Regions from separate parts of the Sinorhizobium sp. NG07B genome, predicted to be linked through region 1. Evidence: riboswitches for the same ligand, from Rfam matches in the RefSeq annotation. Region 1 holds a riboswitch; the other holds the start of a gene.

Region 1 (4,206 bases):
GTCCTGGAGGGACTGAGCGAGGAGGATATCGAGCACAGCATCGAGGACGGCGAGATCAAGGTCACCTGCGAGTTCTGCTCCACCGACTATCGCTTCGAGGCGAGCGAGGTGCGATCTCAATAAAGGCGGGCGGCTAATGCATGTCGCCCAAAAGTGTGCAGCGGTTTTGGGATAACGACATGCACAAAAACAAAGACCTAAGGCGCGCCGCGTGAATACGTTTGAACGCGACGGGCTTTAGTTCAGCGTCCGCACCAGTCCGGGAGAATCGAGCGAGAAGGCGGGGATGGCGACATTGAAGGTCTCTCCGTCTTCGGCCTCCATGCTGTAGTGGCCGAACATGACGCCGGAGGGGGTGTCGAGCGGGCAGCCGGAGGAATATTCGTAGGTGTCGCCGGGATTGAGCAGCGGCTGCTCGCCGATGACGCCTGGACCGCTGACCTCGTCCACCTGGCCGTTCTCGTCGGTGATGTGCCAGTAGCGGGTCATCAGCCGAACCGCGATTTCGGAATGGTTCGAGATGACGATGCGGTAGCCCCAGACATAGCGGCTATCATCCGGATCCGATTGTTCTTCGAGATAGTACGGCTCCACCGTGACCTCTATGTCGCGTGTCAGCGCACGGTACATGTTCGACATCCTGTTTCAAAACTGCTCGAGTATCATACAGCGATAAGGTTTCGTGAAGAATAACGGCAGGATTATACGGGTCCTTACGATTTTCACGCAAGGCAGGGGAATATGCTCGACGGCGCGGCGCGCAGGCATCTCGATCCTATCCTGAACCGGCTCGGCGCCGCCCTCGCCAAGCGGGGCTTGGGCGCCGATGCGGTCACGGTCGCCGGCCTTTGTCTTGGACTTGCCGCGGCCGTCCTGATTGCCTTGCATTACTACGTGGCGGGTGCGGCTCTCATTCTCCTGAGCCGGCTTTGCGACGGCCTCGACGGGGCAGTGGCGCGCGCGAGCCGCAAGACCGATTTCGGCGGTTTTCTCGACATCGTTCTCGACTTCGCCTTCTATGGCGCGATCCCGCTGGCCTTCATCGCCGCCGATCCGGCGGCCAACGGGTTTGCCGGGGGGCTCTTGCTCTTCGCTTTCTATGTCAACGGCTCGAGCTTCCTCGCCTTCGCCGCGATCGCCGAGAAGCGCGCACTGTCGACCGAGATCCGTGGTGCGAAGTCGATCTACTTCACCACCGGGCTTGCGGAGGCGACCGAGACGATCGTCTTCTTCGTGGCCGTCTGCCTGTTTCCGCACCGGTTCCCTGTGCTGGCGGCGATATTCGCCGTCCTATGCCTCTACACTGCCCTGTCGCGCATCGTTCTCGCGCGTCTCACCTTTCGTGACGGGTCATGAAAAAGCCGCCCGGCGCGGGCCGGGCGGCTGAGGTCACCTGAAATTGGACGGTTCAGGCGCGGATCGACTTCAGTCCCTTGGCGAAATCCTCGACAAGGTCGTCGCTGTCTTCGATCCCGGCCGAGAACCGTACGGTTCCGGCCGAGATGCCGAGTTCGGTACGGGCCTCGTCGGTGAGGTTCTTGTGCGTCGTCGTCGCCGGATGTGTAATCAGGCTCTTGGAATCGCCGAGATTGTTGGAAATCCGAACGATCTCAAGGGCGTTCTGCAGCGCGAAGGCCGCATCCTTGCCGCCCTTCAGCTCGAAGGCGACCAGCGTCGAGCCGCCGGTCATCTGCTTGGCGATGATGTCGGCCTGCGGATGGTCCTTGCGGCCCGGATAGATGACGCGCGCCACCTGGGGCTGCTCAGCGAGGAAGTCGGCGATGCGGCGGGCGTTTTCCGTCTGCTGCCTGACGCGCAGCGGCAGCGTTTCGATGCCCTTGAGCAACGTCCAGGCGTTGAAGGGCGACATGGCAGGGCCGGTGTGGCGGAAATAGTCGTGCAGGTTCTCGTCGATCCATTCCTTGTCGGCAAGCACGACGCCGCCGAGGCAGCGGCCCTGGCCATCGATATGCTTGGTGGCGGAATAGACGACGACATGGGCGCCCAGCTCCAGCGGCTTCTGGAAGAGCGGCGTCGCGAAGACATTGTCGACCACGAGCTTGGCGCCCACCTGGTCGGCGAGCCTGGCGACGCCGGCGATGTCGATCACCTCCAGCGTCGGGTTGGTCGGGCTCTCGAGGAAGAAGACCTTGGTGTTCGGCCGCACCGCCTTTTCCCAGTTGGCAAGCTCGCGGCCGTCGACCAGCGTGCATTCGACGCCGTATTTCGGAGCGAGCGTTTCGACCACCCAGCGGCAGGAGCCGAAGAGGGCGCGGGCGGCGACGATGTGGTCTCCCGCCTTGACCTGGCAGAGGATCGCCGCCGAAACCGCCGCCATACCGGAGGCCGTGGCGCGCGCATCCTCGGCGCCTTCGAGCATGCACATGCGCTTCTCAAACATGTCGTTGGTCGGGCTTCCGTAGCGGGCATAGATGAAGCCGTCGGTCTCGCCCTTGAAGCGGGCTTCCGCCGCTTCCGAGCTTTCGTAGACGAAGCCCTGTGTCAGGAAGATCGCTTCCGAGGTCTCGCCGTGCTGCGAGCGGGTGGTCCCGCCGTGGACGAGTTGGGTTGCCGGGCGCCAGGTCTTGCTCATGCGACGATCACCTTCAGAACAAAAAAACCGGCCGCGAAACGACCGGTTTGACACCCGGCCTTTTTAGCTACTTGTTTAACGTGGCTGCAAGCCGACCGGCCAAATCACCACGGGATAAAGCTCCAATACTGCCTGGCCGCGCTTGCGTCAATTCCCGGAGTTTGGTTTTGTCTGGCAACTGAGAATGAGGATCGGAATGGGCCGCGACACAGGGATTCTGGCCGACCGCGCAATTGCCGCGCTGTTTGCCACGGGACGTCTGAAGAGCGAGAAGCCGCTGGATGATGACCAGATCCAGCCGGCGAGCCTCGATCTTCGGCTCGGATCCAAGGCGTTTCGCGTCCGGGCGAGCTTCATGCCGGGACCGGCGCATCTCGTCGCCGACAAGCTCGACCGCCTGAAGCTGCACGTCATCGATCTTCGCGAGGGCGCGGTGCTGGAAACCGGCTGCGTCTATATCGTGCCGCTGATGGAGAGCCTGACGCTGCCGGAGACCATGTCGGCGTCGGCCAATCCGAAGAGTTCGACCGGTCGCCTTGACATCTTCACGCGCGTCATCACCGATAGGGCGCAGGAGTTCGACAAGATCCCCGCCGGCTACAGCGGGCCGCTTTATCTCGAGATCAGTCCGCGGACCTTTCCGATCGTCGTTCGCCGCGGCTCGCGTCTCTCGCAGATCCGTTTCCGCGTCGGCCACTCCGTTCTTTCCGAGCAAGAACTGCTGGGCTTGCACGAAAGCGACGTGCTCGTCGCCAGCGAGCGGCCCAACATCACCGGCGGCGGCATTGCGCTGTCGATCGACCTCAAGGGCACCGGCCCGGACGGCCTGATCGGCTATCGCGGCAAGCATCACACGTCGGTGGTCGACGTCGACAAGAAGGCGGAGCACGCCGTTTTTGATTTCTGGGAGCCGCTCTATAGCCGCGGCCGCGACGACCTGATCCTCGATCCGGACGAGTTTTACATCCTCGTGTCGCGCGAGGCAGTTCATGTGCCGCCGCTCTACGCCGCCGAAATGACGCCCTTCGATCCGCTGGTCGGCGAGTTCCGCGTCCATTATGCCGGCTTCTTCGATCCGGGGTTCGGCCACGCCTCAGCCGGCGGCAGCGGCAGCCGCGCAGTACTCGAGGTCCGCAGCCACGAAGTGCCCTTCATCCTCGAACACGGGCAGATCGTCGGCCGGCTGATCTACGAGCACATGCTGGAGCGTCCGGAAGGTCTTTACGGCATCGATCTCGGCTCGAACTACCAGGCGCAGGGCCTGAAGCTTTCCAAGCATTTTCGCGCCGAGTGAGCCCAATAGCTGGATGATTCACTGCTCCAATAGAGCAGTGAATCATCTAGACGCTTGACAGATCGCGACCATTGGGGAAATTTCCGCTTCAGACGCGGGTGTAGTTCAGTGGTAGAACGCCAGCTTCCCAAGCTTGATGTCGTCGGTTCGATCCCGATCACCCGCTCCATTTTCCCTTCCTTCCGTATTCGCCCGACCGGCTTTAAGAATGCGCGGCCCTGCCGAGGGCCGGCCTATGGTCAGCGCTGCAGCATCCCGCTAAGTTCCGCTCAATGCTTGCGAATCGGATGGTAATGACGCGCGCTTCCTTTCACAAAAC
Region 2 (4,206 bases), on a different contig from region 1:
CGATTTCGGCATCCGCTGCGTCATCTCGACGTCTTTCGCCGACATCTTCTACAACAACTGTTTCAAGAACGGCATCCTGCCGATCGTCGTCAGCCAGGCCGACCTCGACAAGCTGATGGACGATGCCAACCGCGGCTCCAATGCCGTCTTGTCTGTCGATCTGGAAGCCCAGGAAATCACCGGCCCGGACGGCGGTTCGATCAAGTTCGAGATCGATGCCTTCAAGCGCCATTGCCTGCTGAACGGCCTCGACGACATCGGCCTGACGCTCGAAAAGGCGGGCGCCATCGACAGCTTCGAGAAGTCGACCGCCGCATCGCGCCCCTGGGCCTGAACGGCTCGCGGATGACGCGCAGGCTGATTTCGACCGGATCGCCCTTCGAGAAGACGGCAGGCTATTCGCGTGCCGTCGTCAAGGGCGACTGGTGCTTCGTCTCCGGCACGACCGGCTACGACTACGCCAGCATGACCATGCCGAAGACGGTCGAGGAACAGGCGCGCAACTGCCTGAAGACGATCGAGGCTGCGCTGAAGGAAGCCGGCTTCTCGCTCTCGGACGTCGTGCGCAATCATTACTACGTCACCGACGCCAGCTTCGCCGACCGGGTCTTCCCGATTTTCGGCGGGGTTTTCGGCGAGATCCGCCCAGCCGCGACGATGGTCGTTTGCGACCTGATCCGCCCGGAAATGCTGATCGAAATCGAGGTCACGGCATTTCGCGGGTGAGGCGGGATCGGTTTTCGCGCATTCATCAACCTCGAGAGTAGCAGGTCCATGCAGTTTGAAGGTACCGCCGACTATATTGCCGACAAGGACCTGATGGTCGCCGTCAATGCGGCGATAAGGCTGGAGCGGCCGCTGCTCGTCAAGGGCGAGCCAGGCACCGGCAAGACCGAGCTCGCCCGCCAGATCGCCGCGGCACTTGGCCTCGACCTCATAGAGTGGAGCGTCAAATCGACCACCAAGGCGCAGCAGGGGCTCTACGATTACGACGCCGTCTCGCGGCTGCGCGACAGCCAGCTCGGCGACGCCCGCGTCAACGACGTGAAGAACTATATCCGCAAGGGCAAGCTCTGGCAGGCTTTCGAGGCGTCGGAAAAGGTGGTGCTGCTGATCGACGAGATCGACAAGGCGGACATTGAATTTCCCAACGACCTCTTGCAGGAACTCGACCGGATGGAGTTCCACGTCTACGAGACCGGCGAGACGATCCGCGCGCGGCACCGGCCGATCGTCGTCATCACTTCGAACAACGAAAAGGAACTGCCGGACGCCTTCCTGCGCCGCTGCTTCTTCCACTATATCCGCTTTCCCGATGCCGAGACGCTCGCCCGCATCGTCGAGGTCCACTATCCGGGCATCCGCAAGACCCTGCTATCGGCGGCCCTTGCCGCCTTCTACGGCATCCGCGAGGTGCCGGGGCTCAAAAAGAAGCCCTCGACCTCCGAGGCTCTCGACTGGATCCGCCTTCTGGTCGCCGATGAGATCGATCCGGCCGACCTGCGCGCCGATCCAAAATCGATGCTGCCGAAGCTGCACGGCGCCCTTTTAAAGAACGAGCAGGACGTGCACCTGTTCGAGCGCCTGGCCTTCATGGCGCGCCGCGACGCATGAGCCCGGACGCGCAAAAGGTCCTGATCTACGCCACCTGGCGGGGTTCGCTGCTGGTCTTCGACGAACCGGATTTTCCCGAAATCGAGCTGCAGGTGCCGGGCGGCACGATTGAGCCGGGCGAGAGCCCGGAAGGCGCGGCCCCTCGGGAATTTTTCGAGGAGACCGGGCTCACGCTGCCGGACACGGCGACGCAATTCGCCACCCGGGATTTTCGCTACGGGAAAGGTGATAGGGAAATCTGCCATCGCCGCCACTATTTCCACGTCGCCCTTGAAGGCGAACAGCGGCAAACATGACTGCATCACGAAATGACGCCGGACGGCGGTGGAGCGCCGATCCGCTTCCGCTTCTTTTGGATGAGCCCCGACAAGGCCGTCACGCGTCTGGGGTACGGAATGCAGGAAGGTCTGGACTTGCTGCAGTGCGCGACGCTTCGCCCTTTTCCTCGGGTTTGCCCCTCTCCTCGGGCTTAACCCGAGGACTAGCCCCCGCTCGCGGGGGGGGGAGAGCTTGGGCGCCGCCGCGAGTCCCTTCTCCCCGTTGAACGGGGAGAGGTGGCCGGCAGGCCGGATGAGGGGCCGCAAACCCCAAGACTCCTTTTCCATTGACCACCTGCCCCGCGCCACGCTATCAAACGATCCTGTGGTGATTTGGCCGGCCGGCTTGCAGCCACGTTAAAGAAATCGCTAAAGGGCCGAGGAAAGAACGGATTTCCGAGGACCGGTCGCGATCATCTCGCCGCCGGTTTTTTTGTATTGATCGAGTGGAACCATGCCCATCAAGATTCCCGATACGCTGCCCGCCTTCGAAACGCTCGTCAACGAGGGCGTGCGGGTGATGACCGAGACGGCGGCGGTCCGCCAGGACATCCGGCCGCTGCAGATCGGGCTCTTGAACCTGATGCCGAACAAGATCAAGACGGAAATCCAGATCGCCCGGCTGATCGGCGCGACGCCGCTGCAGGTGGAGCTGACGCTGGTGCGCATCGGCGGCTACCGGCCGAAGAACACGCCAGAGGAGCATCTCTTCGCCTTCTACGAGACCTGGGAGGAGGTCAAGGGCCGCAAGTTCGACGGCTTCATCATCACCGGCGCCCCGGTCGAGACGCTCGACTATGAAGAGGTCACCTATTGGGACGAGCTCAAGCGCATCTTCGACTGGACGGAAACGCATGTGCACTCGACGCTGAACGTCTGTTGGGGCGCGATGGCGGGGATCTACCACTTTCACGGTGTTCCGAAATATCCGCTCAAGGAAAAGGCCTTCGGCGTCTATCGCCACCAGAACCTCAAGCCCTCGTCGGTCTATCTGAACGGCTTTTCCGATGACTTCGCCGTCCCCGTGTCGCGCTGGACCGAGGTGCGCCGCGCCGATATCGACCGGGTTCCGAGCCTCGAGATCCTGATGGAATCGAAGGAGATGGGCGTTTGCCTGGTGCACGAGAAGAAGGGCAACCGGCTCTACATGTTCAATCATGTCGAATATGATTCAACTTCGCTTTCGGACGAATATTTCCGCGACGTCGATGCCGGCGTGCCGATCAAGCTGCCGCACGACTACTTTCCGCACAATGATTCGACCCTGCCGCCGCAGAACCGCTGGCGCAGCCATGCGCATCTCTTCTTCGGCAACTGGATCAACGAGATGTACCAGACGACACCCTACGAGCTCGAAAAGATCGGCAGCGGAGAGTGATGTTCATCCCCTTCTTCCTCGAACTGAAGGCAGAGAAGATCCCGGTGACGCTTCGGGAGTTTCTGTCGCTGATCGAGGGAATGGAGAAGGGGATCGCCGCCTTTGACGTGGAGGCCTTCTATTTTCTGGCGCGCACGGCGCTGATCAAGGACGAGCGCTACATCGACCGCTTCGACCGGGTGTTCCGGCATTGCTTCGCCGGGCTCCAAGCGGTTTCCCCGTCGCAGAATGTTGCCGAAGTGGCGATCCCCGAGGAATGGCTGAAGAAGCTCGCCGAGAAATATCTGACCGAGGAGGAGAAGAAGCTCGTCGAGGCGCTCGGCGGTTTCGACAGGCTGATGGAGACGCTGCGCCAGCGGCTTGCCGAGCAGACCGGCCGTCACCAGGGCGGCTCGAAATGGATCGGCACGGCCGGCACCTCGCCCTTCGGCGCCTATGGCTACAATCCCGAAGGTATCAGGATCGGCCAGGAAGGCTCGCGTCATCGGCGTGCGGTCAAGGTCTGGGACCGGCGCGAGTTCAAGGACTACGACGACACAGTCGAGCTCGGTACCCGCAACATCAAGGTGGCGCTGAAGCGGCTCAGGCGCTGGGTGCGCCAAGGGGCGGCCGACGAACTCGACCTCTCCGGCACGATCCGTTCCACCGCCGAGCACGGCTATCTCGACGTGGTCACCCGGCCGGAGCGCCGCAATGCCGTCAAGCTCCTGATGTTCTTCGACGTCGGCGGATCGATGGACGACCACATCCGCATCGTCGAGGAGCTGTTCTCGGCGGCCCGCGCCGAGTTCCGCCAGATGGACTATTTCTACTTCCACAATTGCGTCTATGAGGGCCTGTGGAAGGACAATCGCCGCCGCCGCGCCGACATTACCCGCACCACGGAGGTCCTGCGCA

The links. Region 1 has a riboswitch for S-adenosylmethionine ahead of CO664_RS01820 (O-succinylhomoserine sulfhydrylase). Riboswitches for the same ligand answer to the same signal wherever they lie in the genome.
Region 2: linked by a shared signal. The riboswitch ahead of metA (homoserine O-succinyltransferase) and the one ahead of CO664_RS01820 (O-succinylhomoserine sulfhydrylase) in region 1 are both predicted to bind S-adenosylmethionine.

The regions. Positions count from the first base shown of each region.
Region 1 is NZ_NWTD01000001.1:366,007-370,212, forward strand. It holds gene CO664_RS01805 (Hsp33 family molecular chaperone) at 1-123, shown strand, start outside; gene apaG (Co2+/Mg2+ efflux protein ApaG) at 238-630, opposite strand; gene CO664_RS01815 (CDP-alcohol phosphatidyltransferase family protein) at 742-1,356, shown strand; gene CO664_RS01820 (O-succinylhomoserine sulfhydrylase) at 1,409-2,593, opposite strand; SAM riboswitch at 2,636-2,714, opposite strand; gene CO664_RS01825 (2'-deoxycytidine 5'-triphosphate deaminase) at 2,790-3,887, shown strand; tRNA gene CO664_RS01830 (tRNA-Gly) at 3,982-4,056, shown strand; gene CO664_RS01835 (transporter substrate-binding domain-containing protein) at 4,181-4,206, shown strand, end outside.
Region 2 is NZ_NWTD01000005.1:168,429-172,634, reverse strand. It holds gene leuD (3-isopropylmalate dehydratase small subunit) at 1-334, shown strand, start outside; gene CO664_RS18695 (RidA family protein) at 346-726, shown strand; gene CO664_RS18690 (MoxR family ATPase) at 775-1,614, shown strand; gene CO664_RS31705 (NUDIX domain-containing protein) at 1,611-1,910, shown strand; SAM riboswitch at 2,247-2,324, shown strand; gene metA (homoserine O-succinyltransferase) at 2,386-3,309, shown strand; gene CO664_RS18675 (VWA domain-containing protein) at 3,309-4,206, shown strand, end outside.